Regions from separate parts of the Moritella sp. 5 genome, predicted to be linked through region 2. Evidence: predicted binding sites of a transcription regulator. Region 2 holds the regulator's gene; the other holds the start of a gene.
What was found. Region 2 encodes LexA, which represses DNA repair genes until DNA is damaged. Its sites were predicted from a motif close to TACTGTATNNNNATACAGTA; they were not measured.

Region 1: the regulator LexA is predicted to act here: its motif matches at 9,384-9,403, upstream of ruvA (Holliday junction branch migration protein RuvA).

What each region holds. Positions count from the first base shown of each region.
Region 1 is NZ_CP056122.1:1,413,383-1,429,835, reverse strand. It holds tRNA gene HWV01_RS06495 (tRNA-Lys) at 64-139, opposite strand; tRNA gene HWV01_RS06490 (tRNA-Val) at 221-296, opposite strand; tRNA gene HWV01_RS06485 (tRNA-Met) at 337-413, opposite strand; tRNA gene HWV01_RS06480 (tRNA-Lys) at 450-525, opposite strand; tRNA gene HWV01_RS06475 (tRNA-Val) at 548-623, opposite strand; tRNA gene HWV01_RS06470 (tRNA-Met) at 664-740, opposite strand; tRNA gene HWV01_RS06465 (tRNA-Lys) at 777-852, opposite strand; tRNA gene HWV01_RS06460 (tRNA-Val) at 875-950, opposite strand; tRNA gene HWV01_RS06455 (tRNA-Met) at 991-1,067, opposite strand; tRNA gene HWV01_RS06450 (tRNA-Lys) at 1,104-1,179, opposite strand; tRNA gene HWV01_RS06445 (tRNA-Val) at 1,202-1,277, opposite strand; tRNA gene HWV01_RS06440 (tRNA-Met) at 1,318-1,394, opposite strand; tRNA gene HWV01_RS06435 (tRNA-Lys) at 1,432-1,507, opposite strand; tRNA gene HWV01_RS06430 (tRNA-Val) at 1,573-1,648, opposite strand; tRNA gene HWV01_RS06425 (tRNA-Met) at 1,680-1,756, opposite strand; tRNA gene HWV01_RS06420 (tRNA-Val) at 1,801-1,876, opposite strand; tRNA gene HWV01_RS06415 (tRNA-Met) at 1,906-1,982, opposite strand; gene ybgF (tol-pal system protein YbgF) at 2,206-2,991, opposite strand; gene pal (peptidoglycan-associated lipoprotein Pal) at 3,004-3,582, opposite strand; gene tolB (Tol-Pal system beta propeller repeat protein TolB) at 3,603-4,928, opposite strand; gene tolA (cell envelope integrity protein TolA) at 4,975-6,072, opposite strand; gene tolR (protein TolR) at 6,122-6,547, opposite strand; gene tolQ (protein TolQ) at 6,551-7,243, opposite strand; gene HWV01_RS06380 (hotdog domain-containing protein) at 7,230-7,508, opposite strand; gene ruvB (Holliday junction branch migration DNA helicase RuvB) at 7,686-8,693, opposite strand; gene ruvA (Holliday junction branch migration protein RuvA) at 8,711-9,331, opposite strand; gene ruvC (crossover junction endodeoxyribonuclease RuvC) at 9,432-9,953, opposite strand; gene HWV01_RS06360 (glutaredoxin family protein) at 10,212-10,439, shown strand; gene HWV01_RS06355 (cytochrome b562) at 10,532-10,939, shown strand; gene HWV01_RS06350 (DUF2750 domain-containing protein) at 11,003-11,395, shown strand; gene HWV01_RS06345 (alpha/beta fold hydrolase) at 11,733-12,539, shown strand; gene HWV01_RS06340 (ribonuclease H family protein) at 12,652-13,446, shown strand; gene HWV01_RS06335 (M15 family metallopeptidase) at 13,662-14,579, shown strand; gene HWV01_RS06330 (phosphate-starvation-inducible protein PsiE) at 14,617-15,030, opposite strand; gene fruA (PTS fructose transporter subunit IIBC) at 15,187-16,453, opposite strand, start outside.
Region 2 is NZ_CP056122.1:4,775,267-4,791,719, reverse strand. It holds gene HWV01_RS21390 (glycosyltransferase family 25 protein) at 1-526, opposite strand, end outside; gene glpE (thiosulfate sulfurtransferase GlpE) at 809-1,129, shown strand; gene glpG (rhomboid family intramembrane serine protease GlpG) at 1,138-1,986, shown strand; gene hldE (bifunctional D-glycero-beta-D-manno-heptose-7-phosphate kinase/D-glycero-beta-D-manno-heptose 1-phosphate adenylyltransferase HldE) at 2,004-3,425, shown strand; gene HWV01_RS21370 (flagellar basal body-associated FliL family protein) at 3,514-3,915, opposite strand; gene HWV01_RS21365 (chorismate lyase) at 4,054-4,686, shown strand; gene ubiA (4-hydroxybenzoate octaprenyltransferase) at 4,705-5,565, shown strand; gene HWV01_RS21355 (hypothetical protein) at 6,108-6,974, shown strand; gene plsB (glycerol-3-phosphate 1-O-acyltransferase PlsB) at 7,120-9,555, opposite strand; gene lexA (transcriptional repressor LexA) at 9,753-10,376, shown strand; gene HWV01_RS21340 (MATE family efflux transporter) at 10,829-12,160, shown strand; gene HWV01_RS21335 (S-(hydroxymethyl)glutathione dehydrogenase/class III alcohol dehydrogenase) at 12,428-13,558, shown strand; gene fghA (S-formylglutathione hydrolase) at 13,617-14,462, shown strand; gene trmL (tRNA (uridine(34)/cytosine(34)/5-carboxymethylaminomethyluridine(34)-2'-O)-methyltransferase TrmL) at 14,520-14,984, opposite strand; gene HWV01_RS21320 (hypothetical protein) at 15,064-15,297, shown strand; gene HWV01_RS21315 (ATP-binding protein) at 15,337-16,453, opposite strand, start outside.

The DNA.
Region 1 (16,453 bases), 1.6 Mb from region 2:
CTAATAGCGAGGCTTTTTTGTTTTATTCTTATTCTACTCTTTATCTTATAAAGATAAGTAAAGTGGTGGGCTGTGAAGGATTTGAACCTTCGACCAATTGATTAAAAGTCAACTGCTCTACCAACTGAGCTAACAGCCCTTTACTTTTACTGCTTCTATTAAGGATTCCTTAAATAGAAGTTTCGCTGTTTATGTTAGGACATATAACAACAATAATAAGTGGTGGGTCCTACTGGGCTTGAACCAGTGACCCTCGCCTTGTAAGGGCGATGCTCTCCCAACTGAGCTAAGGACCCACGATATTTATTTAGCGATAGTTGTATCTATCGTTATAACTGGTTGCGGGAGCAGGATTTGAACCTACGACCTTCGGGTTATGAGCCCGACGAGCTACCAAACTGCTCCATCCCGCGACAATGCTGTGTGTTCTTTATTAGAACTAAAGAAAGTGGTGGGCTGTGAAGGATTTGAACCTTCGACCAATTGATTAAAAGTCAACTGCTCTACCAACTGAGCTAACAGCCCCAAATTCTTTCTTTATAAATAGTGGTGGGTCCTACTGGGCTTGAACCAGTGACCCTCGCCTTGTAAGGGCGATGCTCTCCCAACTGAGCTAAGGACCCACGATATTTATTTAGCGATAGTTGTATCTATCGTTATAACTGGTTGCGGGAGCAGGATTTGAACCTACGACCTTCGGGTTATGAGCCCGACGAGCTACCAAACTGCTCCATCCCGCGACAATGCTGTGTGTTCTTTATTAGAACTAAAGAAAGTGGTGGGCTGTGAAGGATTTGAACCTTCGACCAATTGATTAAAAGTCAACTGCTCTACCAACTGAGCTAACAGCCCCAAATTCTTTCTTTATAAATAGTGGTGGGTCCTACTGGGCTTGAACCAGTGACCCTCGCCTTGTAAGGGCGATGCTCTCCCAACTGAGCTAAGGACCCACGATATTTATTTAGCGATAGTTGTATCTATCGTTATAACTGGTTGCGGGAGCAGGATTTGAACCTACGACCTTCGGGTTATGAGCCCGACGAGCTACCAAACTGCTCCATCCCGCGACAATGCTGTGTGTTCTTTATTAGAACTAAAGAAAGTGGTGGGCTGTGAAGGATTTGAACCTTCGACCAATTGATTAAAAGTCAACTGCTCTACCAACTGAGCTAACAGCCCCAAATTCTTTCTTTATAAATAGTGGTGGGTCCTACTGGGCTTGAACCAGTGACCCTCGCCTTGTAAGGGCGATGCTCTCCCAACTGAGCTAAGGACCCACGATATTTATTTAGCGATAGTTGTATCTATCGTTATAACTGGTTGCGGGAGCCGGATTTGAACCAACGACCTTCGGGTTATGAGCCCGACGAGCTACCAAACTGCTCCATCCCGCGACAATGCTGTGTGTTCTTTTATCAGAACTAAAGAAAGTGGTGGGCTGTGAAGGATTTGAACCTTCGACCAATTGATTAAAAGTCAACTGCTCTACCAACTGAGCTAACAGCCCCAAATACTTTCTTTATGAAGTCTCGTTATTTATTTTTAAAATATATAACCAAACTTAATAATTTGTGGTGGGTCCTACTGGGCTTGAACCAGTGACCCTCGCCTTGTAAGGGCGATGCTCTCCCAACTGAGCTAAGGACCCACAAATTTTGCTATTTATATAGCGAACAAATTGGTTGCGGGAGCCGGATTTGAACCAACGACCTTCGGGTTATGAGCCCGACGAGCTACCAAACTGCTCCATCCCGCGACAATATGTTTTCATTTAGCTTACGTAGGGTTCGTAATTAAATGTGGTGGGTCCTACTGGGCTTGAACCAGTGACCCTCGCCTTGTAAGGGCGATGCTCTCCCAACTGAGCTAAGGACCCACATATACCAAATTAATTGGTAATAGAAATGGTTGCGGGAGCCGGATTTGAACCAACGACCTTCGGGTTATGAGCCCGACGAGCTACCAAACTGCTCCATCCCGCGACAATTCTATAATCAAGATATCAATTAACTAAACGACTTACGTTGTTTTCGCTAACCCCTGTCTCGATGGCGGCTATAATACTTTTTTCAGAAAACTCTGCAAGTAAAATCTGCTCAGAATCACAATTCAATGATAAAACCCTGAATTCCGTTCAGTTTAACGCCAATAAGATGACAAATAGCACAAACCAATAGTTCGTTAATGTTGATCAATCTTAAAATATTACTTCAGTGCTGCTAGCTCTTTTTTTGCTAGCTTAGCAACAGCATCATTTGGATAATCTTTAATCACGAGTTCAAAATAACGCTTCGCTTCACTTTTAGAGCCAGATAGCTTAGCGAGTTGACCAAGTTTTTGTAAAGAGTCTGCTCGTTTATTTGACGTAGGATACTTAGTTACGATCGTCTCAAATTCAGCTTTAGCATCATCATTCTTATTATCTTTACGTAAAAGCAGACCTAACCAATAATGTGCATTAGCGGCTAACTCAGATTCTGGATACGTAGAAATGAAACTTTGTAACGCAGGAATTGCTTCATCGTATTTACGTTCATTTTTGATTAATTTGATCGCGTAGTTATAAGCATCTTTACCAGTCAAATTTACCGGCTGATTTGTTGCATTTAGAATATTTGCATCAATTGCAGCAGGAACGACAGGTTTTGCGACGAGAGTGGTACGAATACGCTCAATATCATTGAGAATATCACGTTGACGTTGCGTAATTTTGCCTTGTTCTAGTTCGCTTTCTTCGATAGCACCCTGTAAATTCATTAATTCAATTGATAATTGATCAAGTCTTTGCTGGGTTTCTAATTGTGCTCTCGTTCGAGCGTGGAGGATATTCTCTATACGGGTCAAGCGTTGCTCAACAGAACGAGTCTGTTTTTTAGTTACCATCGGTTCAGTACTTGCATTTACATCAAATACTGTTGCTGGTGCGGCATGCCCGAAACCACTATAAAGAACGGCCATGATCATGGCCGTTTTAGTATTAATTCGAATCAAGGTGACTAATCCTTAGTAAACTAGCACTGCACGTCGATTTTTAGAGAATGCAGCTTGAGTATGAGAAGTATCTACAGGCTTCTCTTCACCATAACTAACTGTCGAGATTTGGCTTGAAGCAACACCTAAGTTAGTTAGGTATTTAACCACAGCATCAGCACGGCGATCGCCTAGTGCAATGTTGTAACCTGGCGTACCACGCTCATCGGCATGACCTTCAACTAACACTTTAACTTCAGGGTTATCAATTAAGAAATTAGCATGATCTTGTAATAACTCACCGTACTCTGCAGTAACGGCTTGTTGATCAAAACCAAAGTAAACAACGTGGCGTTTACGTAGCTCGTCAATTACTTGTTTTTTAACTTCTTCAGGTGTTAAATTTTCAACTGGGTCAATACTGATGTCAGTATCACTACCACTAACAACAGTTGGATCTGATTCAGCATTAGTCGTTGAGTCATTTGTTGTTTGTTGTGCAGAACTTTCAACTGCATCATTTGCAGTTGTATCCGTTGTTGAGCTACATGCAGCCAATGTCAGCATTGGTAACGCAATTACTAAACTTTTTAAGATTTTATTTAGTTGCATTTTCATTTTCCTATCAATAATTAATTCTTCTTAGATGTCAAGAAAGGTGACCACGCTGGTGATTTTACTTCTCCATCACTTGCTGGTAAAACCGCTTTAAAGCGCCCATCCATTGAGACTAACGATAATACCTGTTTTCCCTTAACAACCGTGCTGTAAATAACCATGCTGCCATTAGGCGCAATGCTTGGCGACTTATCAAGACGACCGTTAGTCAGTTTTTGAACATATCCATCTGACAAATCCTGCTTCGTTACACTATACTTACCTTTTTGCAAACTAACCATCACTAAATTTTTACCATCTGGAGTAATTGAAGGATTTAAGTTTGCGTTGCCTTCAAAGGTAAGTCGTTTAATTTTCTTACTTGCTAAATTAACCTGATAAATTTGCGGACGCCCGCCACGTTCTGAGGTGAAAACAATCGACTTACCATCAGGCGTCCAGGTTGCTTCGGTATCAATACCACGATTTTTCGTCAACCTTTCCAAGTTTTTGGTTTTCAAATCGTAAGAATATACATCTGCTTGCCCAGATTTAGACAATATCATCGACAATTTCGAGCCATCAGGTGAAAAGACCGGGAAAATATTACTCCCTTTATACGGTTTGATTAGCTCACGTTTCTGTGTAACCAGATCATAAATCCAGATTTCATGTTTTTTGTCTTCCATACTCATATAAGCCAGTTTTTTACCCGTAGGGTCCCACGACGGTGACATAACAGGTTCTTTTGAGCGGAATAATATATGTTGATTCATGCCATCATAGTCAGAAATTAATAATTTAAATGGATATTTATCATCATAATTAATAGCGACATAAGCAATACGCGTTAAGAATGCGCCACGGGTACCAGTCAGACTTTCAAAAATATAATCGCTTAAACGATGTGAGATATGACGAGGACGACGAGTCGAGAAATTACCTTTCAAATTAAGCTTAATATGATCGGTATTTTTAACTAACTGATCATCAATTTTTTGTGGCGTTTGATTTTTAAAACCAGATAACACATTAATAAGTTGGAAATGGATCTGTAAACGGCCATCTTGTAGTGGTTTTATTGTACCTATTACTATTGCTTCGACACCTGTTTCTTTCCAGGCTGCATAATCAACGGCACTTTCTGTTGCTGGTGTTTGTGGCATTAAGCGGCGTTCCAGTGGAGAAAAACGACCACTATTACGTAAATCATCCGCGATAATACTAGCGAAATCAGTCATGCCTTTTGGTTTAGGCTGTGCACCTAACCACTTAAACGGAACGACGGCGACAGGTCTGGCACTGTTTGTGCCTTCTGTAATGACAATTTCTAATGCCGCATGCGCGATTTGTATCTGCATGAGACACACAATAAAGAAAGATAAAAATCGTTTGGTTATACTCATATTAAATCTCTGGTTTAAAAATCAAATTAATTTTTTTAAGTTCTTTCGCAACATCTGGATCCGGTGACATCGGCAGCGAACCAGCCTTATTCACGGCACTAACCCCAGCTCTACACACAGCAGAGTCTCCACCACCACTTGTAACACTTAATACCAAACCAGAATTAGATAAAATAATTTTCAATAAACAAGACTTACCTTTCATCGTATCACTGGTTAACATATTGCGTTGGATCGAATTTTTAATTCGCGCTGTATATTTATCAACTTCACTTAATACTTCTTGCTGACGTACTGCATCGAGTTGTTGTATTTCACTATCTAACTCAGATGCAAATTCAGCTTCGATCTGCTCTTGCATCAAGCGCTCTTGCCTGTCTCGTTCGATTTTAGCTAAACGCTGACGCTCTTTTTCTGCCGCTTTACGTTTTTGTTCTGCGACACGCTTACGTTCTTGTTCAGCTTTAAGCTTGGCTTCTTCTGCTTTTTTACGTTTCTTCTCGGCTACAACAGCAGCCTGACGTTTACGTTCTTTTTCTTCGGCTACTTTGCGTTTTTTATCCGCGGCGGCAGCGGCTTGTTCAGACTTTTTACGCTCTAACTCTTTCTTAGCACGTTGTTGCTCTGCTTTCTTCGTTGCAGCTTCGGCACGTTTACGTTCTTCAACTTTCTTCAAACGTTGTTTCTCAGCTTTAAGCGCAGCAACTTCAGCTCGTTTACGTTCAACTTCTTTTTCGGCGCGCTTGGTCTCTGCTTGTCTTGCTGCTTGTTCCGCTTTTCGCTGATCATTTTTTGCTTTTACAATTGCAGCTTCTTTTTGTCGACGTTCTTCATTAAGCTTTTTAATACGGTCTTCGGCTTGCTGCACACGTAGTTGTTCTTTTCTGCGTTTTTCTTGCTCGGCACGTTTAATCCGGTCAGCATGTTGCTTTATCGCTTGCTCACTTACAACGACAGCTTGAATAGCTTGCACTTTTGGCTTTGCCTGTTGTTTTAATGGTGTCGAGGTTGCATTTAGACCCAGTAACACGAGAAGTACAACATGCAGTGCGACCGAAATAATAATAGCCACAGAGTACTTAGACTGATTATCCTTCATCTTTATTTATACCCTACCCTTAACTCTTAACTACTCTTAATTACTTACGCTACTCGACTGGATCTGTCATTAATCCAACAGAAGGTGCGCCAGCCTGTTGTAACACCACCATTAAACGGATCACTTGTGCATACGCCACAGAGCCATCACCTTTAACGACAACAGGTGTGTCCGGCTGTAATTTTAAATGAGCGGCAACTAACGTCGCTAAATCATCGGGCGACATTGGTGACTTATCACCATCCCCCACATCAAGATAATATAAACCGTCTTTATCAACAGAAGCGACAATGGGTGGCTTACTGTCTTGTGATAACGCTTCGGCTTGTGCTTGTGGTAGATCCACAAGCACACCTTGAGTCACTAACGGGGCTGTCACCATAAAAATAATAAGTAGCACCAACATGACATCGATATACGGTACTACGTTAATTTCCGCTACAGGTCGTCTGCGCTTACGTTGATAAGGCTGCATCGCTTAATCCTGTGTTTTTTTAGCCAAAGTCTGGCGATGTAAAATACTCGAAAACTCTTCCATGAAATTAGCGTAATTATTTTCAATTTTCATCACTTGATCAGAAAATCGATTATAGGCAATAACAGCTGGAATCGCTGCGAACAGACCCATCGCAGTTGCAATCAACGCTTCGGCAATACCCGGTGCAACCATCGCCAATGTTGCTTGCTGCACAGCGCCTAATGCAATAAATGAACTCATAATCCCCCAAACCGTACCGAACAGACCGATATAAGGACTAATTGAGCCTATTGTAGCGAGATTATTTAAGTTAGTTTCAAGGTCGTCAATTTCACGGGATAAAGCAACCCGCATCGTACGATAACTGCCATCCATGATCGCATCGGTATTTTCTTGAACAGTATTATGAATGCGCACATATTCTTTAAAACCAGAGTGGAAAATTAACTCCATACCCTGAATATTATTCTTTCGCGATTCGCTTTCTTTATACAATTTAGATAAATCGATACCAGACCAAAATCTATCTTCAAATCGTTTCGACGCTTCATTGGCTTGCTTCAATGCTTTTGAGCGATGAAGAATCATTGCCCATGATGCTACGGACATGGAAAGCAGTAATAACATCACTGCTTTTACCAATAGGCTAGCTTCCCAAAAAAGTTCAAAAAATGAAATATCAGCAGCTTCCACTGGTTAGTTTCCTTATAATTTCTGTAGACATCGCACACGGTTTCTTATGTGATAATTGAATGCATGCCACTTTGACGGTTAATTCTGACAGTAACTTACCATTTTCATGATAGATACACAGAGAAAAGACCAACGATGCGCGTTTTAGTTCCTTAATTTGTGACTTTATAATTAATAAATCATCAAGAAATGCCGGATAACGGTAATCGATGTCTATTTTACGTACGACAAAGACTATCAGTATCTGTATTTTCAAAATAAACACACACGTTGAATGCACTTTCTACTATATCATTTTGCGCTATTCTAAAACCCACATCTTTAAACACTATTACTCTAACTTATAACGCTACAATCTAAGGCTTAGCGCTATAAGTTCAATAATATACCTGACAAAAATAAGATATGAAATTGATTTAATGTGAAGAATACATTTCAGCCGTTATTTTTCTGGATAATCAAAGCCTAAATGCAGATAAGCACGTGGTGTCGCAATACGTCCACGCGGAGTTCGCTGTAAAAATCCTTGCTGTATAAGATATGGTTCAAGTACGTCTTCAATGGTTTCGCGCTCTTCACCAATAGCCGCAGCAACGTTATCTAAGCCAACAGGACCGCCTGAGAAAGTATCGACAATGGCAATAAGTAACTTACGGTCCATGTAGTCGAATCCACAAGTATCAACATCTAACATGCTTAACGCCGCAGACGAGATTTCGGCATCAATATCACCATTGTGTTTTACTTCTGCATAATCACGTACACGGCGTAATAAGCGATTAGCAATACGAGGTGTACCACGTGAGCGTCTGGCTATTTCTAACGCACCCGCACTATCCATGTTCAACCCTAAGCAATTTGCCGAGCGTAATACGATATCTTGTAAATCTTCAACCTTATAAAATTCAAGGCGCTGAACAATACCAAAACGATCACGTAACGGTGATGTGAGTGAACCAGCTCGAGTCGTCGCACCGATAAGCGTAAACGGGGGTAAATCAAGCTTGATCGAGCGTGCTGACGGGCCTTCACCAATCATAATATCTAATTGGTAATCTTCCATTGCAGGATATAAAATTTCTTCAATTGACGGGTTTAAACGATGGATTTCGTCAATAAATAATACGTCATGGGGTTCTAAGTTAGTCAGTAATGCAGCAAGATCACCTGCTTTCTCGAGCACTGGTCCAGAGGTGGTTTTAATACTCACCCCCATTTCGTTTGCCACAATATTTGCTAACGTGGTTTTTCCGAGTCCAGGAGGACCGAAAATTAATAAATGGTCCAGCGCATCATCACGACGCTTACTGGCTTCAATAAAAATTTCCATTTGACTACGTACATGGTCCTGACCTTGGTAATCTGATAACATTTTTGGTCGGATAGCACGGTCTATCACTTCTTCTTCACGGACGGTACCGCTAGAAATTAATCGATCAGCTTCAATCACTAAAGTAACTTCCTAAATTAATTCTGTAAGGTGGCACGTAATGACAGACGAATGATATCTTCACAACTCATACTTGGCTGTGCAACTTGCTTGATCATCTTCGCTACTTGCGCAGGTTTATACCCTAAACCAACCAAGGCGTCTTCCGCTTCTTCAATCGCATTCGATGACGTATTACCATAACCTTGTAATTGTGCTTTATCTGCTTCAGGGGTAAATAAATCTTGAGTCACCCAATTTTTTAGACGGTCACGCATTTCGACCAATAAACGTTCCGCGGTCTTTTTACCCACACCCGGTAATTTAATTAAACTGTTAATATCATCATGTTCAACACAGTGTGCAAATTGATTTGCAGTCATACCCGATAAGATAGCCAACGCCAGCTTAGGGCCAACACCATTCACTTTAATTAACTCTCGGAACATCAAACGTTCCATTTTATTATTAAAACCGTAGAGTAATTGTGCATCTTCTCGAACCACAAAGTGAGTGTAAACGATCACTTCGTTATCAGCATCGCCAAGCTCATAAAAGCAGCTCATCGGCAGTTGAACTTCATAACCAACCCCATTCACTTCAAGTAAAATTTCTGGTGGTTGCTTTTCTAATAGAGTGCCACGTAAACGTCCAATCACAATTATTTTCCAACATTTTTTTTAAAATATAATGTTCACAAGGATAATAAAATACTGGTTAAATATCCAGATCATTTATTATTTCGGTTCACTTAATAGGTTAATTATAACGTCCGCGGGCTGTACCTTTGACTTTACCAGCCATATTAATCAAGGTGCGTAAACTCTGGGCATGACATAATGCGACAGCGAGCCCATCAGCAGCATCGGCTTGTGGCGTGCCTGGCAGTTTAAGTAGATTGACAACCATTTGCTGTACTTGTTCTTTATCAGCACCACCGTTACCCACTACCGCTTGTTTGATTTGACGGGCGGTATATTCCCCGACTTCTAAGTCATTCGACACCGCAGCGACAATAGCAGCGCCACGGGCTTGGCCCAACTTTAATGCTGAGGCCGCATTTTTGCCCATGAACACATCTTCAATAGCAAATTTATCTGGTTGAAATTGAATGATAATTTCACTGACTCCCGCATGGATCTGCTTTAAGCGCTCAGGTAATGTATCACCTGATGTACGAATACAACCACTGCCTAAATATTGGAACTTACCGTGTATATGTTGGATCACACCGTATCCAGTGATCCGGGAGCCCGGATCTATGCCAAGAATAATACTCATACTTTATTATCTTCAATTATCATGTTTATAATTACAGTATACCTGCACCTAAGCTTGAAACCTAAACCCACTACCTTATCTATATTCCATTAAAATAACGCTTATAAATTAAACAGTTAAAACCGCACATCGTTGCTTTATTATTTCCACCATGTTGTAAAGAAGTGTATTTCAAATCATTTGCTCATATTGATACATTGTGAATCAGTGTTAGCTTGGTATAATGTACCTTTTTATAATCAACCTTGTGGGGCTAAAATGAAAAGAGTCGTATTATATACGCAAAAGAAGTGTCCAAATTGCGATACGGCAAAGCGCTACCTAGATGAAAAGAAAATACCTTACCGTTTATGCAGCGTAAATGAACCACGTGGCAGTAAAGAATTAGCCGCTATTGGTGGTCGAGGCGTACCAACACTTAAAATTGGTGACCAAATACTGCGTGGTTTCTCAATTAAATCATTCGAAAATATGTATCGCGGTTAACCCCCCATACAAACCTGACTGTTATTACGCTCGTTATTATACTCTCGGTGTTATTAACAGCAGCATTTAATTATTACTTATGGATATAAATCATGAAGAATCGTTTTATTCAGCTAAGCCTTATCATCAGCTTATTGTTTTCTACATTGGTCAACAGTGCCGAAATAGACAGTATCGATCTTAAAGTTACCATGAAACAAATGAGATTAGCGTATACTCAAGCAATGAAAACAACATCTGCGAATGAGTTTTCTACTCGCATTGATGAAATGAGTAAAATGCTTGCCGTAGCACAGAGCTATAACTTTTCACCTGACCGTGCAGAGATGTCAAATCAAGGTTTAGATAAAGTAGAATCAATACTGAACAGCATTCAACAAGCCGATATAACAGACGAAAACCTCGCCGTTGCGAAAGCTAAATTAGAAGATGTTGATAGCTTAAGAAAAGAATACCACAAGAAAAGTAAGCCAAGTATTTGGCAGCTCATCTTTGGTTAATAAACAATTACATGTCGGTGATGATTATTACCGTCATATTAGTAAAAATTAGGAACAGATTACATGTCAAACACGCTCGACGAGAACCAAATAGCAACGATTCAAGCTTACGATGAAGAAAAGCGCCTTAGCTATTTATTAAAAGAAGTAACAAGCGAACGTAAAATCTGGATCTTAACGGATGAACACGGTTGTGTAATGCTAAATAACGATGACGAAGATTGTGTGCCAGTATGGCCTAACGCAGAGTTTGCACAATCTTGGGCGACTGGTGAATGGGAACACTGTAAAACAGAATCTATTTCATTAGCTAAATGGCAAAGCCGTTGGACATCGGGTTTAATGGATGATGACCTAGCTATCGTTGTCTTCCCAAACCTTGATGACGAAGGTCTTATTATGTTCCCTGACGAATTTGATATGGCATTACAGAAACAAGCGAAGAAAAAACGCTAATAACCGTTTATTAGAAAGCATGCCAACATCAAATCGTTGGTATGCGTTTTGATTTCTGCCATTCATTCTAAATCGCCGTTGACGTTTCCACACCCTCCACTTAAGTAATACTCTTTTTTGATAGCACTAAGTTAAATTAATGTTATGTTATTTATCTCCAATTTGAGGTATTGTTTTATATTCTCTCAGCAATCGGCCAAATAATATGATTTCCACCAAGCTAAAACTATTCATTATTTATATATGTTTTTCATTATTAACAGGCTGTTCGATTGTTCGCTGGAAAATAGACTCGGATGAGGATAGCTTAAGATCTGTAGGCTTTGAGCAGCACCTGATGAGTTTAGAAGAAGGTGGTTCGCTGAGTTATTGGCGTGGAGGAGAAGGACAGCCACTATTACTGCTGCATGGATTTGGTGGCAATGCCGTCACGACATGGCAAAAAGAAATGCTGGCACTAAGCAAAGATTATGATGTTATCGCACCAGACCTCGCTTGGTTTGGTGACTCTTTTAGCGCAGGTGAAGCTAACCTCACAACAGAAACACAAGCAATATGGCAGTTAGTCAATCAATTACAGCTTGATAATATCAATATTGCCAGTATCTCTTATGGCGGCTTTATCACCTTCAACATGCTCAATAACACTCAAGATAGCCGAATTAGCAAAGCCATCATCATCGCCAGCCCAGGTCCCTACTTCAGTGATGATGATCTTGCTGCGTTAAACAAACGCTTTGCAGTCGATAAACCAGAGGACTTCTTTATACCAAAGAACAGCTATGAGTTACGCCGTTTATTTAGTGGTATTTTTGTGGAACCTAAAATGATGCCCGACTTTATTGCAGACCAAATCTATCAAACTTACTTTGCAACTTGGCATAAACAGAAAATAGCCATGATCCAATCATTACCTGCCGATCGAGATGCTTTACTCGAGGCCCCAGTATCATCAACACCAGCATTGCTCATTTGGGGTGAAAAAGATCGTATCTTTCCTGTTGAACATGGCATCTACCTGAGTAAAAAGATACAAGCGCCCCTTATTGTTATACCCGACACGGGTCATGGGGTCACGAATGAACAACCCGACTTGGTCGTGCACCTAATTAAAACATTTATCGAAAATGAAAAAATACAATAAATAGCCCGCTTAATAACGCATAAATTGTGTACAAGGCTATGGTTATAGTTGGTAATTTGGCTTAAGGCATTTATTATTTAGGTATTAAACTTTAAGAGTATTAAATTAAGTTATGAGTAAAAAACATTACGTAGTATGGAAAGGTGTGAAGACTGGTGTATTTGATAATTGGTCCGAAACTAAAGCACAGATTGATGGCCGCAGTGATGCTCAATATATGGGTTTCCCGTCAAAAGAAGAAGCAGACCAAGCATTCGCCTCAACCTATACTCGCGCATTAATGAAACGCTCATTAGCAAAAGAAGGTGCGACAGGTTCAGGAGTTAAACCAAAAGCAGCACGCCCTGCAGGTGCATCTAAGTCAATTCTATCAACACCACCACAAGTTGCAGATCTCAACATTTACTGTGATGGAGCTTGCTCTCCTAACCCAGGTAAATCCGGTACAGGCATGGCGGTTTATGAAAAAGATAAGCTGGCACAATTATGGTACGGCTTATACGAAGCTAACGGGACGAACAACTCAGCAGAATTAAATGGCTTATTAATTGCCTTCCGCTTTGCAGCCTCACACATAGAACAAGGTAAAACAGTACAGGTATTATCTGACTCTAGATACTCAATTGATTGCATCACTAAGTGGGCAAAAGGTTGGAAAAATAAAGGCTGGAAACGTGGTAAGAATGAAGAAATTAAAAACCTAGCCATTATTCAACAATGCTTTAGTTTGTACGAACAATTAAAATCCAATTTAATTATTTCCCATGTTAAAGGCCATGCAAATATCGAAGGTAATGAACTATCAGACCGTATGGCGGTATTAGCACGTAGCCAACAAGAACCTAAGTTGGTGCAATATACGACCAGTATTAACATTGCCGAAATCCTTGCAATGCCATCAGGCTAGTAGCCCAACCAAGACTAAGTTATATCTACATCTTACCTAATGATAGAGAAACAAGCTGACGATATACCTCAGCTTATTTCTCTCATTCTTCCCTATTCTAATAAGCATTTGATATACCGAACAGACTAATTAATCATGAATAAAATCATAACGTATTTACATTTATACGATACACGTTAAGATGATAAAAAACATGACTAAATGGATGGAAACGTATGTCAACACATTGGTTTAAAACATTAATCCCAGCGCTAATCTGCAATTCTCTATTACCAGTCTCGGCTGCAAATATAACGGAAATCTCAGGCAAAGACTGCCGCGCAATGACAGATGCGGGCGTTATGTCCTCAGCTGCTCCTGTACAGTGCGATCGTTTAAGACAAGTACAATTCAAGTATATTGATTTTCAGGGTCAGCAGCATAATAACGGTTCAATTGTCGTCATGGATGCTGTATCGCCTTACGTCGCGGCTATTTTTGATCGTTTATATGAATTAGAATTTCCCATCAATAAAGCACAGCCAATACGTCATTACCAAGGTGATGATGACCTATCAATGGCGGATAATAATACATCTGCATTCAATTACCGACCTATCGCAGGTAAGCGTTCGCTATCAGTTCATGCTTATGGTTTAGCTATCGATATTAATCCAAAACAAAATCCGTTCGTTGAGTTTGGTGAAGAAGGTAGCGCCAGATTCAAGCCTGACGATGGTGCTAAATACGCGAACAGAATGAAATTTAGATACGGTAAAGATGAACGCCAAGGCTTTGCTGAAGATGTTATCTCTACCTTTGCTGATAATGGCTTTTTATATTGGGGTGGTTTTTGGAATACTCCGATTGATTACCAGCACTTTCAAGTCAGCCGTAATATGGCCAACTTAATGTCGGTAATGCCAACGGATAATGCCAGTCAGTTCTTTGATAATTATGTAACCTGGTATCAATCATGTAAAGCGAGTTACCCTAAAGCTTATGCGCAGCATAAAGTGAACGACTATGTTTATTATTTAGAGACTAAACTAAATAGTGAATCACTCAGTAAAACCTTTAATCAGTCGCCAGAGAAAGTAATAGCGGCAATAAAACTACCGCTACAAGTTTCACCTATTTGCGTAAAAGGTTAGAGCAGTAAGAAATTAAAGACCTCAACCAAGGCTGTTGTTATTCGTCACCTAATTCTTTATAAGGCCAATAGAAGTGGCCTGCACGGATAATAACTGTCGATAAAGCTAATACTAATGCAGCAACCGATAGCCACACGACATCCACACTCTGTAGCTCTTTCATTCCTAGCGTAATATAACGGGCAATTGCCATGATTGCGATATAGATAGGATAGCGAACGGGAATCTTACCATTAACAACAAATTGCTGGACCATGGCGAGTACTTCTAGGTAGATAAACATTAACAAAATATCCGTTAATTTTACCGTTTGTTCTTCATAAACATGATAAAAATCATTTGCCATCGCGTAAATTGTCGCCATAGTAATTAAAACAAGCAACACAGCTTCGATATAACTAAACATTTTTAAAAATACGTGACTAAACTTTTTTGGTAAATGTGATGGCATATTAACTCCGAGTTCAAATGCACTAATACTGGATGTAAACAGTCGCCACTAATATACTCGCTATTACAGATAAATCATATGCCTCTATCGTTTATGCAAAAAGCCAGCTTAAGCATTAACTTAAACTGGCTTTGAATTAGCATAAAGACAGATTAATTAAGCTATCTGAGTATCAGTGCTATCTGATTTTTTAAGTACCGCATAGCTAATGCCTGTCACAAGTGTACCCGCAACAATCGCGACTAAATACATAAATACAGGTGTAATCGCGTTTGGAATTAACAGAACAAACAGACCGCCATGTGGTGCCATTAACTCAGCACCAAACAGCATAGACAATGCCCCCGTTAATGCACCACCAGCAATACAGCTAGGGATAACACGCATTGGATCGCGCGCCGCAAATGGAATAGCACCTTCAGAAATAAAACATAAGCCTAAGACAAATGATGCTTTACCCGCTTCCTGCTCACTGTTATTGAATTTACGTTTTGCAAGGAAAGTTGCCAGACCCATACCTAACGCAGGCACCATACCCGCAGCCATCACAGCGGCCATCGGCGCATAGGTTTGCGATGCTAATAAACCTACACCAAAGGTATACGCGGTCTTGTTTACTGGACCACCAAGGTCGAAGCACATCATGCCACCAAGGATAATACCCAATAGCACGGCGTTAGCCGAACCCATATTATTCAAAAACTCCGTTAATGCGTTCATTGCAGCTGAAACCGGACCACCGACAACATAAATCATCACTAAACCAGTGATTAACGACGCTGCTAATGGAATGATTAAGATAGGTTTCAGTGCTTCCATTGATTGTGGCAACTGTACCTTTTCTGCGATTAACTTAGCCGTATAACCAGCAAGGAAACCTGCAACAATACCACCTAAGAAGCCAGCTCCCGTTGAACTTGCTAACATACCGCCAATCAAACCTGGCGCAAGGCCCGGGCGATCCGCAATAGAAAAAGCAATAAAGCCCGCAAGTACTGGGATCATAAGCGCAAAAGCCGAACCACCACCAATAGTCATTAACGCGGCCGCTAGTGTCCCCTCTTCTTTAAATGCTTCGATACCAAATACAAATGACAACGCGATAGCCAAACCACCCGCAACAACTAACGGTAGCATGTGTGAAACACCTGTCATTAAGTGTTTATAAACACCTGTTTTTTCGGTGCTGGCTTGTTCATTTACTGCCGACTTGCCGTGACGATATACTTGTACGTCATTAAACGCATTATCCATTGTTTGGGTGGTTTTCTTCAATGCCAAACCGGTACTGGTTTTATACACTTTTTTACCATCAAAACGGGCCAAGTCGATATCAATATCTGCAGCAATAATAACGATATCCGCAGCAGCAATCTCAGCACTGCTCAGTTGATTTTTAGCGCCAACAGAACCACGCGTTTCA
Region 2 (16,453 bases):
CAAATCGTTCAGTTTTCACAAGTAGTTCTTTAGCCGCCTTATAGCTAATCACGGTAGCAGAAGCCCCTGTAACGACCTTCGTATAGGCGACTAAATCCATATCTATAAGTCGTTTTTGGTATATTACTTTTTGTTTTATTTCTTTACTGTTATAGCTGGCCAACTTAATATAATCCCATTCAAATGGGATAGCATTTATATTTTCTATTGCTTTATTTAGATCATCTCGCAAGATAAAGTCATCTTCAAACACAATGCCATAATCAAGCTCTTTATCTACAATTGCTTGCCAAGCTTTTCGATGACTGAGGTATGCACCAATTTCACCATCATTTAATTTTCGATAGAATAATTTATGATTTAAATCGCTACTATAGTGTGTGTTTTTTTCCGTTTTAGATAAGTCAGCACCGTAGACGGCTGGTATCCTTGTGAAAGATAAACCAGCAGCTTTTAACTGTTGAGTTGAGGTTTCTAAACGTGAGGTTGATTTATCCAGGTTGATAACAAATATTTCATTATTCATATTAGTTGCTCATAGTTTGCAAATCTTAAAATTAGTACTGTGATTAAATTAATTATTCACAATTGATATCTTCTATCATGGTGTTGAATTTTATAAACATTAATACGCGTTATATCTCGTGCCAGTCTTATTAATGCCTGTTTAGAATTGAAATATAACAGGTTTCACTTTGATGGGATAGCCACCTTTGTGGATGATAATGCTTAAAGAGTACATCAATATTTGGTATCTTTGTTCTTATAGCAAATTTTAGTTCTTAATATCACTAAAGATGAGAAAATAATGGATAGTTTCAAACATATTTCAATTAATGAAGTTCAGCAATTAGTCAGTGATAGTACAGGCGTTAAAATTGTCGATATTCGTGACCCTCAATCATTTACAGATGCACATATTGAAGATTCATTGCATCTCACTGACTCAGTGTTAGGTAACTTCATGCAGCAAACGAACTTTGATGTGCCTGTGGTGGTGGTTTGTTATCATGGGCGTAGTAGTCAAGGCGCGGCGCAATATTTAGTGGAACAAGGCTTTGAAAACGTGTACAGCATGGACGGTGGGTTTGAAGCTTGGCGTCGAGAATGTGCGTTTGTGACAAAATAGGTAATAGCATGATTGAGATTGGTGTAATTAATAATCCACGTATGGCGCAGGCTTTTGTAGATTATTTAGCAGTGCAGAAAATTGATGCGAAAGTCGCACAAACAGAAGACGGGTTTGCGATCTGTTTACCCGCGATGACCCATGTTGAAGTTGCATCACAAGAACTTGATATGTTTTTGGCTGACCCTTATCAAGATAAATACCAAGCAGCGTCTTGGGATGTTGCTGATACGCGTACGGCAAATTTTAGTTATGGTTCGGGTAATATGTTGTCCAACTTTTTGATACATGCAGGTAAAGTGACCCTCACTATTTTTACCTTGAGTGTGGTTGTCTTTGCCGCGATGTATTTTAGCATGTTGACACAAAATGAATTTATATATGCTGCGCTGCATTTTCCTTTTGATTTAAGTGTTTCCTCACTGAGTGAGGTTTGGCGTTTATTTACCCCTGCGCTCATTCATTTTTCAGTTTTACACCTAGTATTTAATTTATTATGGTGGTGGTATCTTGGTGGCCAAATTGAAAATAAGCTGGGCAGTAAAAAGTTATTACTGTTGTTTTTAGTTGCTGCGTTAATACCCAATATCGGTCAGTTTTTATTAGCAGGACCTAACTTTGGTGGTTTATCGGGTGTGGTTTATGCCTTGGTCGGTTATATTTGGTGGACAGGTTGGTTAGCGCCAACACAGGGTATTAGTTTACCCAAGCCTTATGTTGGTTTTATGCTGGTTTGGCTTGTGCTCGGCTTTTTCCCAATATTTGGTCTTAATGTTGCTAACGCTGCACATGTACTTGGTTTAATGGTTGGTTGTGGCCAAGCATTTTTAGACTATAAATTTAAATCTTCTAATTAGAAATTATCGAGAGAATAATGGAAATCATTTTACCTGACTTTAACAATTCAAAAATATTAGTCGTTGGCGATGTAATGTTAGATCGTTATTGGACGGGCGATTCGAGTCGTATTTCTCCCGAGGCGCCAGTTCCAATTGTTAAAGTGAATAATGTTGAAGATCGCCCTGGTGGTGCCGCTAACGTTGCGCTTAACCTTGCGGCTTTAGGTGCTAGTACAAAACTTTTAGGCTTAACGGGTAATGACGAAGCTGCACAAGCGCTATGCGGGAAAATGAATGCTGTCGATGTTATTTGTGATTTTTTGCAATTAGATGATTACCCAACTATCACTAAATTACGTGTATTAAGCCGTGGTCAGCAAGTGATTAGATTAGATTTTGAAGAATCTGTTGCGGCAGTCGATACCCAACCTTTAGTCGCCAAAACGATTGATAATTTTTCGGATTATTCAGTAATGATCGTATCGGACTATAACAAAGGCGCCTTGGTTGAGGTACAACAAATGATCCAAGCAGCAAAGCAACAAGGCGTTAAAGTTTTTGTTGATCCAAAAGGCTGTGATTTTGAAAAATACCGTGGTGCGACCTTGTTAACGCCAAATTTATCGGAGTTTGAAGCGGTTGTTGGATATTGTAAGAATGAACAAGACCTTGTTGAGAAAGGTCGAAAATTAATTACTGAATATGATCTCGAAGCATTATTAGTTACGCGTAGTGAAAAAGGCATGACCTTAATTCGAGCTGAGCAAGATGAGTTTCACCTTCCTGCATTAGCACAAGAAGTGTATGACGTGACAGGCGCGGGTGATACGGTTATCTCAGTATTAGCAGCAGCTGTATCAGCGGGTTCATCACTCGAAGAAGCTTGTGCATTGGCTAACGCGGGAGCAAGTGTTGTGGTTGCTAAAATTGGTACGTCGACGGTAAGCCCGATTGAATTAGCGAACTCTGTTTATGGATCTCATGAAAGTGGGTTTGGTGTATTAAGCGAAGAGCAGTTAAAAATTGCAGTTAAATCAGCTAAGTTACGTGGCGAAGAGATTGTCATGACTAATGGTTGTTTTGATATTCTGCATGCGGGTCATGTGTCTTATTTAAATTCGGCACGTAAACTGGGGCAACGTTTAATTTTGGCGGTTAATTCTGATGCTTCTGTACGTGGGTTGAAAGGATCTGGTCGTCCGATTAATACTTGTGATCGCCGTATGACAGTACTTGCTGCTTTAGGTGCCGTTGATTGGGTTGTGGAGTTTGTTGAAGAAACACCAGAGCGTTTAATCTCTGAATTACTACCTGATGTATTAGTTAAAGGTGGTGATTACAAAGTAGAAGAGATCGCTGGGCATAAACAAGTTCTGGCGAATGGTGGCAAGGTTAATATCTTACAATTTGAAGATGGTTGCTCCACGACTGCGATCATTAATGCGATTAAACGTTAATGCTATTTAAAAGCATAAGTGACTAGCTGATTGTATTAGCGATGTAAATTGATAAAGGAGTAGGCTTAGCGGCTTACTCCTTTTTTGATTACATTAATATATATTTGGTAAATAATAGATTCTCAATCACGGCTTCACCACTTTCTTGTTTTAGTAAGCTGTTCACTTCATTTTGGATCATTTTTCTGATCTCTTCTCGGCCTGTGAGAGAGCGTAAATGTTGTGGTGATTGCTGACCGAGTAATGAAATTATTTTATCCCTGATCAAGGGTTCATGCTTTTCTATCACAGCTAAGCTTTTTTTATCTGCGAGCATAAATTCTATAGAGACACTGATGAAACCAATTTTGTTTGTTTCACTGGTATAGTTGGTAATAATATCCGGCTCTAAGCCGAAATAAATATACACCGGCTTGTGGTCGTTAGCAGATACGGCAGTGGAAGATACTGAGGCCATGATCATGCACAAGAGCCAGAATAATTTTTTCATTTACCGTGTCCTTAGTTAAATGAGTCGTAAAAGTAGGTTGGTTGTGAGTCAGTATACTCACTTTCAAATGATTAATTAAATAAATCAGTTAACAACTTGTGTCCCTGCTTACAATCTTGGTCTGAATAGCAGATAATTATGCCTGATTTCGTTGTTGAAAAAGTAATTTATAATATGTCAGATAATATAAATAATACGCGTACTAGTGAGCAGGCATTACCATGCTACCCCATCGGCTGTGATTCGAAGTGGTTATGGCCAACTATATTAGAAGAAAAATTATCTGCGAATCTTTATGATTGGCTCGTTGATACGGGGTCATTAACTGCTAGATTGAAGCAGCATTGTCAGACATTTACGGTTGAAATATTAGCGGAAGGTCATTATCAACTATCCGACGATGAAAAGATAAAATTAAATCTAACGGATAATTTAGGTTTTGTTCGTGAGGTTCTATTAAAACTTGATGGGATACCTTGGGTTTTTGCGCGTAGCGTTATGCCATTAAATACGCTAACTGCACCGGGCGGTGAATTGGAAAAACTGGGGACCCGTTCATTAGGTAGCGTATTGTTTAACGCGCCTGATATGCAGCGTAGTGAAATTGAAATAGCTGAATTTCATTCACACAGTAAAGTATATTCATTGTCTCATCTGTTTTCATCAGCTCCTAAAGCATCGTTATTCGGGCGTCGTTCGTGTTTTCTATTAGGTGGGCAGTCATTACTTGTTTCTGAAGTGTTTTTACCTGATGCCTTAGCGTATAAATAATAAAAGGATGTTAACTCTATGTCGTTCATGACATCAAAAATGAAAGATTACATACAGCTTACTCGTATGGATAAGCCTATTGGCACCTTGCTGTTATTGTGGCCAACGCTGTGGGCGTTGTGGATTGCTGCTGAAGGCGTCCCTAAATTAGATGTGCTCCTCGTTTTTACATTAGGGGTTATTTTAATGCGTGCGGCGGGGTGTGTCATTAATGATTTTGCTGATCGGCATGTTGATGGTCATGTAAAACGCACTGAAAATAGGCCGCTTGCTTCTGGGCGTATATCAAGCCGTGCAGCGTTGATGTTTTTCTTTGGTTTAACCTTGCTGGCTTTTTTACTTGTGTTGACCATGAATACATTGACGATTCTATTATCGTTTGTGGGCGTTGGCCTTGCCGCGTGCTATCCATTTATGAAGCGTTATACTCACCTACCTCAAGTTGTATTAGGCATGGCATTTGGTTGGGCTATTCCGATGGGGTTTGCGGCGCAATTAGATTCTGTACCGAGTTATGCATGGTTATTATTTGTGGCAAATATCTTATGGACAGTTGCTTACGATACCTTATATGCCATGGTTGATCGAGATGATGATTTAAAAATTGGCATTAAATCTACCGCAATTTTATTCGGTAAAAAAGATAAATTGATCGTAGGGTTATTACAATTGTCATCGTTATTATGTTTAGGATTATTAGGTTGGTTATTGGTTTTACCAAGCGTGTTCTTTATTGGCTTAACAATCGTTGCTGGACTATTTATTTATCAACAATATTTGATTGTGAATCGCGACCGAGAGTCTTGTTTTAAAGCATTTCTACATAATAATTATGTCGGTATGATTATTTTTTCGAGCTTATTTTTAAGCTATTTGTAGGTGGATATCCAGATCATTGGTGTAGTTTGTCGTTACAATTGAAATAAGTTTACCTAGTTATATTGTGTGCCTTTTAAGTCCGCTGAAGAGGCGCACTGACAACATTGATTAGCTACAAAGATAGTAAGCGTAGGTTGCGGTAACTCAGCAGGCAAAGGCGAAATGTAATCGCAGTCGTCCCTAAATGTGCTTCATTAATGAAATTTTTGTTCCTTCCATTAAGACTTCTTATCGTTGAATTAAGTTAGAAAATGTAAGTGATTGCTGCTCTATATTAACTTGAGACCTAATATAGTAGTTAGTAATTATTAATGTTATTCCAATTTTCATTATATTAAAGTTTACTAGCTTTTAAAGCTTGGAATTGAATATGCTGTTATCTCCTTATCTATTGAAACTGTTTGGTTAATCAATTTTATTTTATTGAGGAAGTGACATTAGATACTAATATTTTTTTTCAACAGCCTTTACATATTATTAGTAAAGGATACTAAAAGGTTATTAAAATTAATTATATGACACTCTTTTATTGGGGAAATAATGTGAAAAAAATATTTATTATTTGCGCTGCACTTCTGAGTCTAGGGCTTATTGGTTGTGATGGAAGTAACGGGAATAATTATAAAGAACTTAAGATTTTGCCTCATAAAGCGGAAGTTTACTGGGGGGAGAAGAATGATTTATTGGTATCTTTCAAAACGACCAGCCAAATTAAATGTACTTTACATAACCTTAATACAGGGACTAACTTAGAGTCGAGTGTAGCTAATACTTGTTTTTTTGACCATAGTGACTTGATATCTGAACTTTACGTTGGAGCAAACGACATTACTATTAGTAATCCTAATACAGATAAAGAACTGATGACCGTATCTATTTTTATTCCTGAAGGGTTAGACTTTAATGACGTACTGGTTTGGAAAAAGGTTGGTGATGAATATATGATCACCATTCCCTATCAGCCCTCTTCGGAGGATAAAAAAAATAATCAAACCGCCTATGGATACGCAATGTACACGACATCTTTTGAGACGCCTTTATCTGGTCAGGACGCTATCGCTTTCTGTGAAAGTAATAATGGCTGGAAGCTTCCACTGATAGGTGATAAATATGACCCTGTGGCGCAGAGGCGAGAGGCGTCATACAATACTTTGTATGCTAACTCGGCGTTCATGGCTGAATTGTATGAGGCTAATGATACAACATGGTCAGTTGACTATTTTATGTCTAGCTCGCTCCCCATTATTGAAGTCAATAATCGAGATTCTTTTGACACGTTTAAAAAGGGGGATGATTATTATGGGAATCACGGAATATTTGATGTGCCTAATAGAGGCGGGCCTGGAGCGTATGGTGGCATTACGTCTCCGTTTTTATGTGTGCATGAGGGCGTAACAAAACTTCAATAGTGGTATTTTGGCCATGTAGTCTCTTAGGTGAGTAATCAGGAATAAATAAAAAGGAGCTGAAGCTCCTTTTTATTTATTCAAAACATACAATGTTTAAAGGGAGACTTTTCTATGTTTACGTAATATTCTCATACGTGATAGTTACCTAGTCGTCACTAAATTGTTGACTAAGTATTACATCTGAGATTGTTTGCTTCACTTCAAGCGTGGTCAAGCTTCTGACTATATTCGCTAACTGACTAATTTTATCGGCTTTAGCTGTGCCTTCATCAGATAAGTAGTGCAGTTCTTGGAGTTTATTAATAAAGATAGCGAGCACTTTCTTATCAAAAAACTCTGGCGCACTCACACCATTTAGCGATGATAAACGTTCGGCAATTAACTGACTACGATCTTCGAGTAGGCTCTTTTCAATGACTTGGTTATGCTCTAATACGGTCAGTACAATCGCATAACGTTGTAGCGTTTCTTGGATGCTTGCAGCAAGTAGTCTTAGTGACATTAAGTGTTCGTTAACCGGTATAATGACACTGTCACTATTGACGATTAATCCCTGTGTCTGCATCTCAGTTAGCGTATCAGTGATACAATCATCTAATTCATCGTCTGAATATTTCAAGAACAATTCCGCTTGAATTAACGGATAAAGCTGGCGAACTTTACCATTAATTTCTTCTACACTGGTCCGTGGTTTTTCTGTCACGATTGCGGCAATTAATGACGGTAGTGCAAACAGGTGTAAAATATTATTACGGTAGAAGGTTAATAGTACAGCTTGTTCATATGACATCGATAGCATTTGTCCTAAGCTATCTTCACGTACGGTGAATTTCTTCATCGAGATCGCTTGGTCTAAAATCTCTTCTGCACTGTTTTCTGGTAAGGTACTAAATTCACTATATGGGTTGTTACGAAGTAATTTTAAGTAACTATCAATTTGCTTCACCAAAATTTCTCGGCTCAGTGCCTTATGTGGCGCGGCGTGTAAAATTACTGCGCAAATCGTTAAGGCATTTACCGCTGCGGCACTATTGATATTTATCATCACTTGATTCGCAAGATCGCGAGTTGTTTGGTTTAGCCACTGAGGCTGTTCTTCAACCGGCATATTCATATCATCACGCCAGTTTTCAACGTGTTTGTTTAAATATTGGTTAAGGTTGATCGGTTCACCAAAGTTAACAAATGCTTGGCCATAATTTTTAAGTTTTTTGGCGATCCCAAATACTTGGAATACACTTTCCTTTTTCTTATTAGCCCCTGATAACTCTTTTACGTAGGTGCTCACTTCCATTACATGATCGTAGCCTAGATATACCGGCACTAATGTAATTGGTCGGCTTTGTTCTCTCAGCATCGCTTGTAATGTCATGTTAAGCATACCGGTTTTTGGTGGTAATAAACGTCCTGTACGGCTTCGGCCACCTTCAGTAAAGAATTCAACAGAATATCCTTTTGAGAATAATAAGCTTAGGTACTCTCTGAAGACGGTTGCATAAAGTTTATTACCTTTAAACGTACGGCGTAAAAAGAATGCGCCGCCACGACGGAACATAGGGCCGGCAGGGAAAAAGTTAAGATTAATACCAGCTGCAATGTGTGGTGGGATCAAACCTTCATTGTAAATAACATAAGAAATAAGTAAGTAATCCATGTGGCTACGATGGCAAGGCATAAATACGATTTCATGACCATCGGCGGCAAGTTTCCGCACTTGTTCGGCGTTATTAACTTTGATACCGCTGTAGATCTTATTCCATAACCAGCTCATAAAATTACTGGTGTTTTTTACGAGTTTATACGAAAAATCACTGGCGATTTCATCGATGTAATCATTGGCTCGCTTTTCCGCTTTTTTCGCTGAAATATTATGCTCAGCGATCTCAACTTGAATGGCTTTTTTAACTTCTGGGTTACGCAGTAGTTGTTCAAAAAGTTGGTAGCGGTTAGGTAGTTTAGGACCTGATGCGGCTAATTTTTGACGACTGAAATGGATCTTAGCAACACGAATTAATTTCTGTACGATTTTTTCATCGGTGCCGTGCTGATCGGCCATGAAACGCAGTGATACAGGTTTGTTAAAACGAACTAAGTTATCTTTACGGTTAAGACCCACAATGATTGTTTTACGTAAACGGCTTGGTGAAATACTGTTTGCTAATGATAGTAGTGGTACTTGACCTTCTTTACCGGGTGCGCGGCCCCAAAATAATGCGACTGGCATCAATTGGATATCAAGGGCTTTATCATCTTTATGTAAGCGTAATAGCTGTTGGAATTCGTCAAAAAATACGTCAGTATCTTTTACTCGGCCGAAGAGAGGCGCTGGATTATCTAAGCAAACATAACTGGGTATGATGACCCCGTTTACTTTTATTGGTGTAAGTGGGTCGGGTAAGCCTCGTTCTTTACAAGCTCGTTGTAATGCCACGAGATCGGTCATCGATTTAGTTTTTAAAGCATAAACAATAGGACGTGTTAAATCTAGATTTAACGCATCAACGGGATTATCTGGTACGTACTGAGATTTAACTAAGCCGTTAACGAAACTTCGACTTAACATTGACGGTGTCTGTTGCATAGGTGTTATCATTCTGTTGTTTAAAGTGAGAGAGTGCTTACTCCAATAATATCAGATGTGTAGCCATAAATCTGTGTTTCAGCGCCAGCAAACGATTAATTCATTATTATCCAGATATACTCAAGGCTTATATTGCAAACTTGATAATACTGTATATAATTACAAGAAACTGTATATAAAACCAGTTAGGGTTCATGATGAAAGCATTGACACAAAGACAAGCAGAAGTATTTGAATTAGTTAAACAACATATTAAAAATACTGGTATGCCACCGACCCGAGCTGAAATTGCTAAGGAACTTGGTTTCCGTTCACCTAATGCTGCGGAAGAGCATTTAAAGGCATTAGCACGAAAGGGCCATATCGAAATTCTTGCGGGTACTTCTCGTGGTATTCGTTTGTTGGTTGATGCTGACCAAGCCAGTAATGACTGTGGTTTACCTTTAATTGGGCAGGTTGCCGCCGGTGAGCCTATTTTAGCTCAAGAACATATTGAAGCACACTATAATGTTGACCCTTCAATGTTTACACCAACGGCAGACTTTTTACTGCGTGTACGTGGTGAAAGTATGCGTAATATTGGGATTATGGATGGCGATTTATTAGCTGTACATAAAACTAAAAATATCAGTAAAGGTCAAGTTGTTGTTGCGCGTGTTGACGATGAAGTAACTGTTAAGCGTTTTGAACAGCAGGGCAGTGAAATCTTACTGCATCCTGAGAATGATGAAATGAGCACAATTCGTGTTGATTTAAATTTCCAAAATTTTGATATTGAAGGTGTCGCTGTCGGTATTATTCGTAATACCGATTGGATGTAATCACACTTTATTACGCCATCGAGCCTGAAGGTAGATAGTAAATAATCCTATTGTTGACTATCTACCTTTATATTTCTTTTTCCTTTCTTATCACCCTATCTTTAAATTTAGACATCGTTTTCAAATCTTGCTTTAACATCACAGTTCTGATCATCTTCTACCTATTAATTTTCTTTCCCTATACTCAACATGAGATATAAAAATAAATGTAATGCGGATATTAGAGGGCAAATGACACCAGCGCGGTTACACCAAGAATTAATTAAATTTGTCTGCTGAACAGTTAAAGCAACAATCACTGCAAGTACAAAAGAAGACGATCAGTACAGGGTCGATGGATGAAGGTGAAATAGAGTTGTTTTAATTATTTGATAGGTAATACTTTGTTTCATAATTTAAGTTAGATAGACTTTGGCATCTTTTTCCTCCCTTATACAAAGTTGAATCCGTCTATGTGGTTATCCATTCCTACTTCGGTGCATCGAAATATCATCGCGTTGGCATTGCCAATGATCTTGTCAAATATCAGTATTCCACTATTAGGTTTGGTTGATAGCATCGTTATTGGTCATCTTGAACAAGCTTGGTATCTCGGTGGGGTTGCATTGGGTTCCACTGTGGTCATGTTTATTGTCTCTATGTGTAATTTCTTACGCATGTCGACAACAGGATTGACTGCACAGGCACTTGGTAAACAAGATAGTTCTGAGATATTAATGACGCTCGCACACGCCTTGTTAATTGCGTTTTGTTTATCGGTTTTATTACTGTTGTGTAAAAATTATATTGTTGAATTAGCCCTAATGCTGACGGAAGCAAGTGACAATGTACAACTAAATGCACAGGCCTATTTATCGATTCGTATGTGGGGGATCCCTGCTGCGTTATTTAATTTTGCGATATTAGGTTGGTTAATTGGCCTGCAAAATATGAAAGCACCGATGCTGTTATTAATTATTGCTAACGTGTTTAATATTTTCTTAGATATTTTATTTGTGGTGTATTTAGAATGGGGTGTAGAGGGCGCTGCGGCTGCGTCGGTGATTGCAGAGTATGTTGCTTTGTTATTTGGCTTATTATTAGTACTAAAGCAGCTCGGTAAGTTTTCGTTACCTCATAGAGCTGACATTATCAGTCGTTTATTTGCATCAGATAAATTACAGGGTTTACTGTCACTCAACCGTGATATATTTATCCGTTCGCTCTGTTTACAACTGACATTCGCCTTCATGACATTTAAAGCTGCAAGTCTTGGTGATGAGTATATTGCGGCGAATGCGGTGTTACTCAATTTTCTGATGTTTATCTCTTTTGCGCTGGATGGCGTAGCTTACGCGGTGGAAGCTATGGTAGGTAAGGCGATTGGCGCTAAAAATACCCTTGCTTATCGTCAATCAATTCTCGCGTCATTGATCTGGGCGGGTATATTTTCCGTTCTTTTCTCTACGACTTTTTTCATCTTTGGCGAGGGTATGGTGCGTATGATCACGGATATAGAAAGTGTTAATACGATTGCTGTTGAGTATTTACCTTGGTTAGTGTTATTACCCTTTACAGCAGTATGGTGTTTTGTATTTGATGGCGTATTTATTGGTGCAACTCGGGCAAAAGATATGCGTAACAGCATGTTATTTTGTGTCGTTTGTATATTCTTACCTACATATGTTATTAGCAGTGGATTAGGTAATCATGCTTTATGGCTGGCGATGAATACTTTTATGCTTGCTCGTGGATTATCACTCGCTTGGTTGCTATACCCTTCGCTACAAGAGAAGAGCATGTAATGAAATTCTATCGACTATACTGAAGAGGTTTAAGCCTTCCTGATAATACAGCACTGTTATCAAGTTCGTTATTAACGAAAAAGAAAGATGAAATTACCGCGGTATTTTTGCTTTCCTTTTTATTGTTACATCTGGGTAAAAGTAATTTGTATTTCAAGGGTATTATCATTTCTGTGCAAATGAATATAATGAGCGCCATACAGTATGACCGGCCGAATACATAGATAGGTATTACGGCATATTAATTTTATCCCAATGGAGATGAACATGACTGACAAATTTATTAAATCCAAAGCAGCTATTGCTTGGGGTCCAAACCAACCACTATCGATCGAAGAAGTGGATGTAATGTTACCTAGAAAAGGTGAAGTGTTAGTTAAAGTGATCGCATCTGGCGTATGTCATACCGATGCATTCACATTATCTGGCGATGATCCAGAAGGTATCTTCCCTGTAATTCTTGGTCACGAAGGTGGCGGTATCGTTGAGCAAATCGGCGAAGGCGTTACCAGTGTTCAAGTAGGCGATCACGTTATTCCTTTATATACACCAGAATGTGGCGAATGTAAGTTCTGTAAATCAGGCAAAACCAACCTTTGCCAACAGATCCGTGAAACACAGGGTAAAGGCCTAATGCCAGATGGCACTACGCGTTTTTATAAAGACGGTCAGCCAATCTTTCATTACATGGGTTGTTCAACATTCTCTGAATACACCGTATTACCAGAAATCTCGTTAGCGAAAGTTAATAAAGAAGCACCGCTTGAAGAAGTATGTCTACTTGGTTGTGGTGTAACGACAGGTATGGGCGCGGTAATGAATACGGCTAAAGTTGAAGAAGGCGCAACCGTTGCTATCTTCGGTCTAGGCGGTATCGGTCTTTCTGCTGTTATCGGTGCAACGATGGCAAAGGCTAGTCGTATTATTGCTATCGATATTAACGAAAGTAAATTCGAACTAGCGAAGAAATTAGGTGCAACAGACTTCATTAATCCAAAAGATTATGACAAGCCAATTCAAGACGTTATTGTTGAATTAACTGACGGTGGTGTAGATTACTCATTCGAATGTATTGGTAACGTTAACTTAATGCGTTCTGCATTAGAATGTTGTCACAAAGGTTGGGGTGAATCAATCGTCATTGGTGTGGCTGGTGCAGGTCAAGAGATCTCAACACGTCCATTCCAACTAGTAACTGGTCGTGTATGGCGTGGTTCTGCATTCGGTGGTGTTAAAGGCCGTACAGAGCTACCTGATTACGTTGAACGTTATTTACAAGGTGAATTCAAATTAAGTGATTTCATTACTCATACCATGGGTCTTGAAGACATCAATGAATCATTTGATTTAATGCACCGCGGTGAAAGTATCCGTACGGTTATTCATTTCGATAAATAATTAAAATATGTCCCGCTATTTATAATCTACATAGCGGGACGACTAGTAAAGGTTTGTCATGTCTATAGAAGTTGTTAGTAGTAATAAAATGTTTGGCGGTTGGCAGCATCAATATAACCATGCGTCGAATGTACTAAACTGTCAGATGCGTTTTGCTGTGTATTTACCACCGCAAGCATCCAATATGCGTAAAGTACCTGTGATGTATTGGTTGTCTGGCCTGACGTGTACTGATGAAAACTTTATGCAAAAATCCGGTGCTCAGCGTATTGCTGCAGAACTGGGTATTGCGATCGTGGCACCGGATACTAGTCCGCGTGGTGAAGGTGTACCTGATGATGTTGACCAAGCGTATGATTTTGGTTTAGGTGCTGGATTTTATGTGAATGCCACACAAGCACCGTGGAACACACATTATCAAATGTATGACTATGTGCTTAATGAATTGCCTGCATTAATTGAAGCTAATTTCCCGGTTACACAAGAGCGTGTGATCAGTGGGCATTCGATGGGGGGGCATGGTGCGTTAGTAATGGCATTGCGTAATCCAGAACGCTATCGTTCCGTGACGGCATTTAGTCCGATTAGTAATCCAATCAATTGTCCTTGGGGGCAAAAAGCATTACAAAATTATCTCGGTAAAGATAAAGCAACGTGGCAACAATACGATGCCAGTTTATTGATGGCGAAAGCGAATAAATTTGTACCTGCGATGGTTGAGCAAGGCAAAGATGATTCATTTTTGGATGAGCAACTTAAGCCGAATATGCTGGCTGCTGCGGCTGCGCTAAAGGGTTATCCTCTCACGCTAGAAATGCATGATGGTTATGATCATAGTTACTATTTTATCGCTACGTTTATTGAAAAACATATGCGTTTTCATGCGGCTAACTTAGCGAAATAAGTATTACAAAAAATTTGATTATAAGGGTGATGGAGCTTGTTTCTATCACCCTTTCTTTTATTTTGAACCTGCAAAATCCAGCTGGCGCCAGCTTTCATAGATAAAAACAGATACCGCGTTCGATAGATTCATGCTGCGACTCTCTGGTAGCATCGGAATTCTTACTTTTTGCTCTTGTGGCAATGTATCGAGTACTTCTGGCGGTAGACCACGTGTTTCAGGTCCAAATAATAAAACATCACCTGCTTGATATTGCGCTTCATGATGGTATTTTGTGCCTTTGGTTGTACATGCAAAAATACGAGCATCACCTACACAATCTAAAAATGCTTGATAATTAGCATGACGTTTTACGTCTGCAAATTCATGATAATCCAGTCCCGCACGTTTTACCCTTTTATCATCCCATTCAAAACCAAGCGGTTCGATTAAATGCAATTTGAAACCAGAATTGGCACAAAGGCGAATGATATTACCTGTATTTGGTGGGATCTCAGGTTCAAATAGTGCTACTTGTAACATAATAAAGTCTCAGTTCAGGGTTATATAACGTAGGTACTTTGCGTAGAATAGCAAATTTAACAACCTAATGGTAAAAGTGATGAAAAAGCGTAGTAGTTTGATCGTAGCAGGCTTGATTATATTAAGCGCGATCCCTTTTAGCTTGAATATTCTGATTAATATGTTCTTTGCAGATTTGGATACAGAAATATACGAGAAGAAAAAAGCCCGAGTGGAGCAGCGTCGACAAATAGAGAAAATGTTTCCCGAGTTAAATACGACTAATCCATTACACCCACAGGTTATAACGAATAAAGTTGCAGAAGATAAATAATTATCCACTTCTGCAGTCCTTTAATTTCTTATGTTGTGGTTAGCTCATTGGTATAGTAATAGTGATCTGTAAGCCTTGCGTGTCTCTATTACTTGCCCGTATTACCCCATGATGTTGACGGACCGCATTTTCAGTAATCGCCAGCCCTAAACCTGCACCACCAGATTCACGGTCTCGGGCTTGTGATACGCGATAAAAAGGTTTGAAAATTTGCTCAACTTCGTCTTCTGGTACACCTGGACCATCATCTGTGATCACAAACGTTATCTCATCTGTGTCGCTGGTGATGGCTAAATGAACCTGCTGGTTGGCATAGCGTAATGCGTTACGAATCACGTTCTCTATGGCACTGCCAAAGAGTGCTGGAAAGCCTTTGATATCCAAATCTGGAATTGGTTGATGGCTGAATTTTTTGTCTAACTGCTCAGCCTCGAAAATGGCATCATGGCAAATAGGCTGTAACAGTGAGTCAAGATTAAATGATTCTTTGGTTGTGGCATTTAATTGTGTTTTGGATAAGTTTAATAGTGCTGCGATCATCTCCTCTAAACGTTGCGATTCATTATCGATACGCACGATCTCTTTGGTCTCACCATAATGGCGTTTAGATAATGCTACCGACATTTTCAATCGTGTTAAGGGCGATCTCAACTCATGAGATATATCACTCAATAAACGATGCTGAAGTGAAATATGTTCACGAATAGAAAGCATCATAGTACGTAAACTTCGCGCTAATTCACCAATCTCATCTTGCCTTTGAGTCGCTGGTACGACAGCATCTAAATTACCATCGGTGATCTCGGATGCGGTTCTTTGTAACTTTTGTAATGGTTTCGAGATATGCCATGCGAGTAGTGCACATAATGGCATACTGACAAACATAGTAATGAAAAGTAATAGAAATGGCCTATCTAATACATTAATTAACCATATGTTGTGCTCCGCTGGTAGCTGTTGTGCAGCGTACAGTTGAAATTGTTCACCACGTAGTTTTATTGGTATAGGTCCGGTCATTAACCAGTTTTTATATTGTTTTACTTTCGGTTGTGGCGATTCTTCACTTTGCAAAATAAAGCGACGAATGGCTTTAGAAGCTTTGTTACTTGAAATGATATCGCCATTTACACTAACCAAATAAAAATGTTTAGTTTGT